3 regions of the Lentilactobacillus hilgardii genome follow, and region 2 is predicted to be linked to each of the others. Evidence: riboswitches for the same ligand, from Rfam matches in the RefSeq annotation. Region 2 holds a riboswitch; each other region holds the start of a gene.
The links. A riboswitch is a leader RNA that binds a small molecule or an ion and turns the genes downstream of it on or off. The one in region 2 is predicted to bind thiamine pyrophosphate.
Positions count from the first base shown of each region.

Region 1 (3,166 bases), 200 kb from region 2:
TATCCTGATAACTCACTTGGTTAATCCCGCCGGAAGCTATCCATTGCTTTTAACCATGTTTTGCTTTACACGCTTATAATTACATGGAAGGAACTGTATTTATCTTATGATACCAACCCTTAGCAGTTCCGAGGCTCGTTGTGTAGTCCCATACTTTATAAGGAGCTTGTTCCTGATACCCACCCTTATCATTGGATTGATCAAAAACGCTAAGAACTAGCCGGTTGGAACCACCCAATTTTCTACGATTAATCTGTACAGTCGTAATATCATCTGATGCTTTCGCTCCAAAGAAGTACCACCCATGAGATTTACTAATGACATATCTTTTTGCCGGAATGTGGCTTACTTTCCATTTGTCGTCTTTATGAATCTTATTGGCGAAATAAACCGTATGTTTAGAAAAATGAATTCTTTCATAGAGCCATTTCCCGCTATATGCATTCGTATGACCATACCAAGTATGTGCCCTTAATGCCTTAGGATTTGTATAATAAACTTTTTTAGCTTGAACTTCTGATGGTTTATAAGTGAACAAGGCCATTCCGCCTACAAAACACGCCATTCCTACAAATAATTCTCGACTAATCTTCAATTTAACACTATCTTCTTTCCCCATAATTGATCATTCAATGGTTACTATAAACTAATCCACATATTTCAAAACTAATTATACTTCTTCTTTAAAGTGAATTTTCAATTTTTTGAAACATCTTAAAAACAATAGATCCCCATGCCACAACCCGGCATGGGGATCCGTTGTATTGTCTCAAATGTAGCTTGAGGGGGGTTACCGCATCTGAGTTGAGTACCCAATTTAATTAAAAATCTTAGCAACGTAAAAGTCCCTGAATGACCAGCATTTCAGCTTTTCGCACTTAGCTGCCGGATTCACCAGTCCGCTTTTACAGCCAAATCATACATACAAGTGTCATTTTAAGCAAGCGCTTGAGCTTGAAATGTTTGCCCTGTCAATCGATCAATATGGCGACAAAAGATTCCATAGGTTCCCCTTCAATCATGGCCTATCTATCAAAATCCCAATTTACAAATTCGGTTGATCCTGTCCCTCAGGTGCCACTGTCCGCCAATCATCCCAAGTTGTCTGCTTATAAGCCGCATCCCAAAAATACCATTCCAATAAACAGCTTTTAAGAAAAGTATCCTTGGCTTGGTTCTGTTCCTGAGGTGACGCTGTTTTCGCCTCTTGATCGATAATATTGAAGAAGCGTTCAATAAAGCCGTCCGGTCCAAGAAAGTCCTGGTTGGCAAGTGTCAAAAAACTGTGAAACGGTTCGTCATTCACCCGGGCTTGATTCTGCATATATTTGCCCAACTCAATATAAAGCCACTCACCCGCCGCAAACGATGGCAGGATCTGCAGCACACCATTGGTAGCAATGGTACCGACCATGTGCTGCCGATAAAGTTGGTTGATCGGCTGAATCTTTATCTGCTTAAGGCTTGCCCAATCATGCGTCATGTCGTTGGGTTCCCGTTTTAACCAATCACGCAACATCGTCAGCTGCAAAGACAATCGTTTTTGAAACAGCAAAGCTTGGTCTGTAGTTGTACTGTTGTTGATTAACGCACTAATGACCGCTACCTCATTGTATTCAAATGCGATGTCCTGCTCATCATAATAACGTAATTGGGCTGGCGTTAATTTCCCGGTAATAATGCCCTGAACAAAAGGATGCTTCTCGCTGGCAACCAAATATGGTCGGGCTTCTTTGATCATTTCTTCAGATAATGACATACTGATTCCTCCTAAAATTCCTGGTTTGGGGAACCAGTCGTGACAAAAGAAAAGCCCACTTGTCATTTCAAGCGGACTGGTAATGCTAATTACTCGATCTTCCTTCGACAGTACTAACTGCAGCAGGTTCCATGGGTATTTCTCAGCCATTAAAGGCACCCTAGACCACGAATGATATTTATTTCGTTTATTTATAGCAGTTAATTGGTGACAATCAGATACACTTATTAGCTTCTATGAAAATATGTCCCAGACTTTGAATGCACAGATCGATACATAACCAAATGATGACCCCGACGCCCCAGAACTGTTTTTTCATGGAAACCTTTCTTCGTATATGGATGAAAGGTTTCATAGCCATCAATCACATACTTACGATTCCCGAGATACTTCCACCGGGGATTTCTGATATTATGGGCCTGCATCCCGCTGCTCGCCCAATCAAGCTTGTTCCTGGTCACGGTTATTGCATCCGATCCCAATGGTGCCTTATCCTTGTGTGTCCAACTTCCACGTAATGCTTTAGGTGTGCCTCGATGCCAACTGGCCGCAATAGTGCTTTGATTAAAGCCAGCAAAAACACCCACACCAGCAAAAGTTGCCAACGTTACTGCAAAAAATGATCGTCTAAATTTCAATTCTGATACCCCCCTAAACAATAATTATTTGTTTATAATCGAATTATACTTCAATAATCCATAAATGGCGCATCAATTTTTGATTTTTACAATCTTTTACAATTGGGAGGTGAATATTGACAGTTTTCCAGCAAAATCAGGTTTAAATTTACCAACAGTTAAAAAATATTTTTTCTATCATTGTCATTGAATCATAGTATTCGCCGTCAAAATTCATTAAAGATGAATCAATTGCTACTTAATCCGCCTTATGCTAGAATAATGAACAAGTTACATCATGTAAACTTTTAATGTAACTGCTGTTCACAACATCATAGACTACAAGGAGGAATTATTATGTCAAAACATGTACAGATAGTTTCTAACAATGGTCGAGTATCAATGTCCGCGGAATTACGCGAGACAGATTTTCTCCAAGCTGGTGATCAGGTGACTTTTCGGACCGATGAACAGGGTCAGATTATTATCGAAAAGACACCCGATGATTACCAGGAATAACCATTTCTTGAGTTTTTGATACAGAATTACATTAGATCTTTAATTGGGAGGAGCTGGAAATTTCAGCGCCTCTTTTTGAATTCCGGTAAACTTCTCAAAATAAGAATTGCCAAGTCAATCCCATGCCAACAGCCAACTGTACGTGTATGCTAAGGGTGAAATAACAATCACTATTATCAGAAAGGGATGACCTAACATGGCTCATCTATCAACTGTAACGGCACTGATTACCGGTGCTGCCGGTGGTATGGGTAAAGCATTTGTCGAGAAT
Region 1 covers NZ_CP047121.1:849,141-852,306, reverse strand. The annotation lists gene GQR93_RS03870 (hypothetical protein) at 80-619, opposite strand; gene GQR93_RS03865 (thiaminase II/PqqC family protein) at 1,046-1,759, opposite strand; TPP riboswitch at 1,842-1,932, opposite strand; gene GQR93_RS03860 (hypothetical protein) at 1,987-2,397, opposite strand; gene GQR93_RS15255 (AbrB/MazE/SpoVT family DNA-binding domain-containing protein) at 2,734-2,895, shown strand; gene GQR93_RS03855 (SDR family NAD(P)-dependent oxidoreductase) at 3,092-3,166, shown strand, end outside.
Region 1: another riboswitch for thiamine pyrophosphate. It lies ahead of GQR93_RS03865 (thiaminase II/PqqC family protein); the one in region 2 lies ahead of thiM (hydroxyethylthiazole kinase).

Region 2 (3,166 bases):
TCTGATAGTAAACGTGCACCACCCTTGGCAATCATGACCGGATCAACCGTTAACGGCCCCAAATCATACTTTTTTAAATTTTCGACAACTGCTTCAACAGTCGGCACATCAGCCAGCATACCGGTCTTGCATGCCCGGATTTTTAAGTCATCCGCTACTGATGCAAATTGCTCATCAATCATTTTCTTTGGCATTGCCATAAAGTCCTGAACGCCAATTGTATTTTGCGCAGTAACCGCGACTACCACAGCCGCCGAGAAGACATGACGTTCCTGCATTGTCTTAATGTCTGCCATAACGCCGGCGCCACCGCCACTGTCAGTTCCTGCAATCGTAAGAGCTTGAACCGTTTCGTTAACCATTTTTATTTCTCCTTTGCTTATCCATTCTTCACTGGTTAAAGATGTGATTACTCAAAGTTTGCATACTTTTCAACCGTTTTCGTATCGATTAAATGCAACTCGTCAATTAATTGTGGTCCAAATGAACCGGCAAGCGGCTTGTCCATTGCTTTAGCAACAACTTCACCCGCAACATCAAAAACCACAACGGCTGTTTGGGCGGCTTCAAAGTAATCATCTTCAACTCCTACAAAACAGCCAATTGTACTTGAAAGCATATCACCGGATCCAACATGCAATTTGAATAAATCAGATTCATTGAACACTTTAACCACCGCATCACCATTTGTAATGATATCGGTTTTCCCACTTTCAACAACTGTGCAATTGTATTTATTCGCCAACTTTTTAGCAATTTCAACCAAATCCCCGGCACCTTCACCGGCATCAATCCCCTTAGCGTTCCATTCAACACCTGCCAAGGCAGCAATTTCGCCAGCATTGCCTCGAATAACGTTTACCTGCTTTTGAGCAAGCAGCTCGTTACACCGTTCCAAACGGTATTGCACAGCACCAACGGCTACGGGATCAACCACGATTGGCTTATGATATTGGTTGGCAAACGTCATTACCGTATCAATTTGAGTGAGCTGCTGCTCGGTAAATGCACCCAGATTAATTGTGACCGAGTTGGCCATTTTAACCATTGCTTCGGCCTCATTTTTCTCTTCAGACATAATTGGCGAAGCCCCCAGTGCATTAATACCGTTTGCAACGTCCTGAACGGTCACAAAATTAGAGATGTTAAAAGCAATTGGATTTTTTTCTCGTAGTGTATTTAATAAATCAATTTTCATTATATTTCTCCTTAAAATAAAATAGGACCGCGACAATTCATCATTGCCTGCAGTCCAAAGTTGTTCACGTATAGAGTTGAATTAAGTGATGGCAGAATACTAGGCAACCATCTTAAACGTGCCCCATCTCAAAAATACCTTAAAATTTCGGATGGTTCACACCCTCACTGTCACTTTCCCTACGCAAGCATTGTCTTACAGGTTCCAAGGGACCAGACCGAACAGATCCATCTCAACCGCTTCTGGCGGCACCCCTAGTGTTGTGCTTAATTTAAGAATAATTGATATCGCTTTCCTAGTCAATAAGGACAAGAAAAAAGAGGATCCAGCAAGGCTTGAATTTGCCACATCCCCGAATTCTTCCCCTCAGAAAGAAATTCACATTTTTCCTTTACATATCTAACATCATCATTTTCACATATAATGAAGCGCTTTGCAAATAAATAACGTACAAATTTAATTATTTTTTGGGGCTGATTCCGGGTGCTAACCGGTTAGATCCGCACACTATCTTAGGACTGCTCCATCAGCCACAAACCTGCATACAAAACAATCGCCACAAAATTCCAGGAACGGGAATTTCCTGCCGCTTGCTTTGTACCCCGGCTTGTCCCAGGCTGACTCCGCACACTGTCTAGGACTGCTCCTCAAAGCAGCATCATTCCTCATAAGGGATCAAATTGAAAAATCCAAGTTCGGGATTTCCCAATTTGACGCCTTATGCTCCAGATGCTAACCGCTTTGTTCCGCACACTTACCTTAGGACTGCTCCTCTAACCAGCACCACTCCATATAAGAGATCGATTTCCAAAATCCAAACCCGGGATTTCCCAATTGACGCTTTATGCTCCGGATGCTAACCGCTTTGTTCCGCACACTTATTAGGACTGCTCCTCAAAGCAACGTTCTGCATGTAAGGGATCCATTTCAAAAATCCAAACCCCAGATTTCCGAAATGAACGCCTTACACTCCGAACGTTAACCGCTTTGATCCGCACACTACCTATTAAACGCCGTCTGTTTATTCAAGACCTTTTGGGCATATTTACTAAGTGCGGTCAGTAACGAATCGAAACATTTATCCGGTAATACTTTTCTCATGAATAGTATCGGCTTGGCGCCTGCCCCTCCCGCATAACGTGTTTTCGGTCGCCTTGAAAAAGCCGCCCTGTCAACCATCCTGGCAACTACCCTGGGCTCAGAGGCAAACTTATAGGACAGGGAGAAAAAGTCTGCTGATAGACGTGCCAGCTTTTCATAAGGCCCCTCAGCTGCCTTTTCAACCATTTTTCCGGTAGCGGTATCTTTCCACGAAGACTTAACAGCACCGGGTTCAATCACGACAACATCTATACCAAACGGCTTCAACTCAAGCCTTAAGGCATCACTAATACCCTCAATGGCAAATTTGGAGCCTACATACCAACTTCCAAGTAAATTGTAAATTTTACCATCGATCGAAGAAATATTCACAATTCGACCGCTCTTTTGCTTTCGCATAAATGGTAAAACAGCCTGAATCATTTTCATCGCGGCAAACACATTTACTTTGAACTCGTACTCGCCTTCAGCCAAATCAACTTCTTCTGCCGGGCCAAAAACGCCCAACCCGGCATTATTAACCAAAACATCAATTCTACCGGTTTCCTTGGCAATTTGATTAACAACCCGATCCACTTCCTCATAATCCGTTACATCAAGATGACGCGTGTGAATTCCCAAGTCATCCAATTCGTTCATTTGGTAGACTTTTCTTGATACGGCATAAACTTCCATCCCGTTTCGGTGCAGATTTTTTGCAATCTGCTTGCCAATTCCGGATGAAGCGCCGGTTACAATGGCAACTTTTCGGCTCATAAGCAATCCCGTCCTTCCATTATCTGAATCCGAGTAACGTTGAGTGATCAACTTTCTAATGCTTTAATTATATCACCGTTGCATGCTTTTCCCATCACACGAAGCCTTCCG
Region 2 covers NZ_CP047121.1:653,741-656,906, reverse strand. The annotation lists gene thiD (bifunctional hydroxymethylpyrimidine kinase/phosphomethylpyrimidine kinase) at 1-362, opposite strand, end outside; gene thiM (hydroxyethylthiazole kinase) at 410-1,198, opposite strand; TPP riboswitch at 1,357-1,464, opposite strand; gene GQR93_RS03070 (oxidoreductase) at 2,198-3,055, opposite strand.

Region 3 (3,166 bases), 1.0 Mb from region 2:
TAATCTTAACAAGTGCTTTTAATTCGTACAGAACAGCAATTATCGCTAAGATAACACCGATTGACACTAAGGCAGTGTATATGTACGCCGGAAAGTGGTTGATGTCTGTGAGCGAAACGTGGGCATGATTTGAGATCACCTGAAAATCGTTATTATCCAGAATGTTAGATACAACGTTACCCTTTAAGGCCTGATAGATAAAATACACCGGGATGCAGAAACCAATCCAAGAAATAACAAATGATATTTGTGCCAGAAATGACACGACAAGTAATGCGCGATTTAAAAGTTTTGGCATGTGAAGCATCTCCTCTTTTCTGTGCTTTGATTATAAATTATCGAAAAACGATAATCAATGCCTATTTTTCGATGACTGTATATCGCTTATCAATTATTATTAATATTTTCAATAAAGAATATGAGATCAATGTCAGCTTGTTATATATATTCTTAGTTATGAATTTGAGGAGAGCAAAAATAAGATTGGTTTAATTCATTTCCTATACTAGAAGAGATTTTTTGATAAATCGAAAGATAGTCGCCATTATTTTGAACTAACGAAATCCTAGGCATAGGGTAGTTAACAAAATGATTATAGTAAAAAGAAATGATGCCGTTAAATTGGCATCATTATTTATCTATCCTTGAATTGCGGATAATTAATTGACTTGGGTAAATAAGAGATCGTAAAAGATTGAATAATGAGTCATTATGTTTAAAAAAATTGCTTTTTGTTTTTAATAAAGTACAAATAAAAAGCACATGTTTTTAAACGCATGTACTTCGGCTAACTATTAATAATTGCCAAATTTGGCCATCGCTTCTTCCAATTCTTTCTTTGAATACGATTTTGATAAATGGATAAGCACGTTTTGTTATTTTGAAACATCGGAATTGGCCGACACTTTAATTGAATTAAATCTGTCAGGCCGTAAGGTGCAATGATTTCAATGTCGTTGCCCTTAAGGTATGCACCAATACACGTTGGTGTTTCGACAAAGTGTGAAATTGCATCCTCTATAGACGTGAATTTTGAGGCGTCCTTAAAATCGTAATAATGCATGTAAGCTTCATTTTTTACTTGCCACTGGTAATCAGGCATCCTTTTAATTAAAGATGCTTGTATTATTTGGTCATCATTCCTTGGTCGTTGTGGGTCGAAATAGACAACATCAACGTCATTAATCAGTTCTATAGGCTGATGGCTTAACACTTGCCAGACGGTATTTCGGATACTTCCAGCCGCAAGTGCGCCTTGTGGTAGGTTCAGTTGTGCAATTACTTTCAAAATGTTCATTAAATCCGGGGACTTTTTAATGATTTGAACGACTAGACGTTTATCTGTTTTGTTGAGCATCTGGAAGCCTCCTTATGTATTCTTGGCCACAATTAATCTTGACATTTATTATAATCTCCCTTTAAATGAATATGTACGAAAAATTAAATATCATTTTGTGGTCTGGGGTGCTTTTAACTAAGCTGAGACAAACCCATGGAACCTGATGCAGTTAGTACTGCCGAAGGGAGACCATTTTCAGCATTTTTTGATGAGTAAACGACTGAAAGTCCACTTTTTGTTTTTTTGAAAGTGGACTTTTTTAATGCTCGTAATGCGATAATGCCCCCCAACAAGATGAATAGCGAGGTGATCATGACAGACGTTAACGGATTTCTGATTTACTTGTTTAAATCTAAATTGGAGGGAAATAACATTATGAGTAGACAAATGCATTTAGGTGCGTTGTTATTTAGTTCAGGTCATCATGGCGCTGCTTGGCGACGCTCCGGATCTACTGTTAGTCAAGTTGGTCAAATTGACTATTTTGAGAAGCTTGCACAGTTAGCAGAAGGCGGGAAGTTTGACACCATCTTTTTTGCAGATGGTCAATCGATTATGGGTGGTTATTACGGAGGCGTTTCTTATTTTTTGGAACCAATTACCTGTGTCACTGCAATGGCTCGAAAGACACATCATATTGGTCTTGTGCCAACTATCTCGTCGACGCTGTATGATCCGTATAATATGGTCCGATTAATTTGTAGTCTTGACCATATCAGTCATGGTCGAGCGGGCGTAAACGTGATTACGTCGATGTTTGATGAAGAAGCCCAAAATCATGGCTTGTCAAAGTTGCCAAATCATGCTGACCGTTACCTGCGTGCCGATGAATTTATTCATACCATGATCGAGCTTTGGGATTCATTTCCTGCTAGTGCAATTATCAATGATGCCGAACACGATCGTTGGTTAGATTCATCCCTGATTCATGAGATTAACCATCATGGTGACTTTTTTGATGTTAAAGGCCCGCTTAACATTCCTTCAGGACCACAAGGAAGACCTGTCATTTTTCAAGCAGGCGCTTCACACCAAGGTAAAAATCTTGGTGCAAAATATGCCGAAGCTATTTATTCGGTTGCCTGGGATATTCGTGAGTCACAAGCTTATTATCAAGATATCAAAAAACGTGCGGCTGAGTTTAAACGCTCATCCGGAATACCGGCTATCCTGCCAGGGCTGGTTCCCTATGTTGGGAGTACTCATGAAGAAGCGCAACGAAGGCAGTCCGAATTGGATGAGCTTCTGCCCCTTGATGATTCAGTTGCCCAACTTGGTGATTTTTTGGGCCAGGATGTTAAACGATGGGATTTGGATGCTCCGGTCCCAGAATTACCTGATATTTCGGAATTTTCAGGCCCTAAAGGACGTTATGAGGTTATCAAGCGGATTATTGACACTGAAAAGCCAACTGCCAGACAACTTTTTCAACGTTTAGCTGCTGGAGGCGGACACGCAACAGTTGTGGGAAGTCCGGAAGAAGTAGCGGATATGATGCAAAATTGGTTTGAAAGCGGTGCAGCCGATGGATTTAATATCATGGCGCCGACTTATCCAGAATCATTGGCCGATTTTATTCATTACGTCGTCCCAATCCTGCAAAAAAGAGGGTTATTCAGAAAAGATTATACCGGTCATACTTTACGTGATAATTTAGGTTTGCCAGTTCCAACTGCTAAGATCACTCGGGGGGATTAAAAATGTCATTTTCTCAGTCTTTAATTAAAGATGCACAACCTTATTTGGAAGCAAATAAACAAAATTCTTTTATCCAGGATGTTATCAGCAATCGACTATCTCCTGATGTTTTGAACTACTATATTCAAC
Region 3 covers NZ_CP047121.1:1,681,198-1,684,363, reverse strand. The annotation lists gene GQR93_RS07860 (DUF2975 domain-containing protein) at 1-298, opposite strand, end outside; gene GQR93_RS07855 (nucleotidyltransferase family protein) at 788-1,357, opposite strand; TPP riboswitch at 1,451-1,543, shown strand; gene GQR93_RS07850 (LLM class flavin-dependent oxidoreductase) at 1,715-3,037, shown strand; gene GQR93_RS07845 (TenA family protein) at 3,040-3,166, shown strand, end outside.
Region 3: another riboswitch for thiamine pyrophosphate. It lies ahead of GQR93_RS07850 (LLM class flavin-dependent oxidoreductase); the one in region 2 lies ahead of thiM (hydroxyethylthiazole kinase).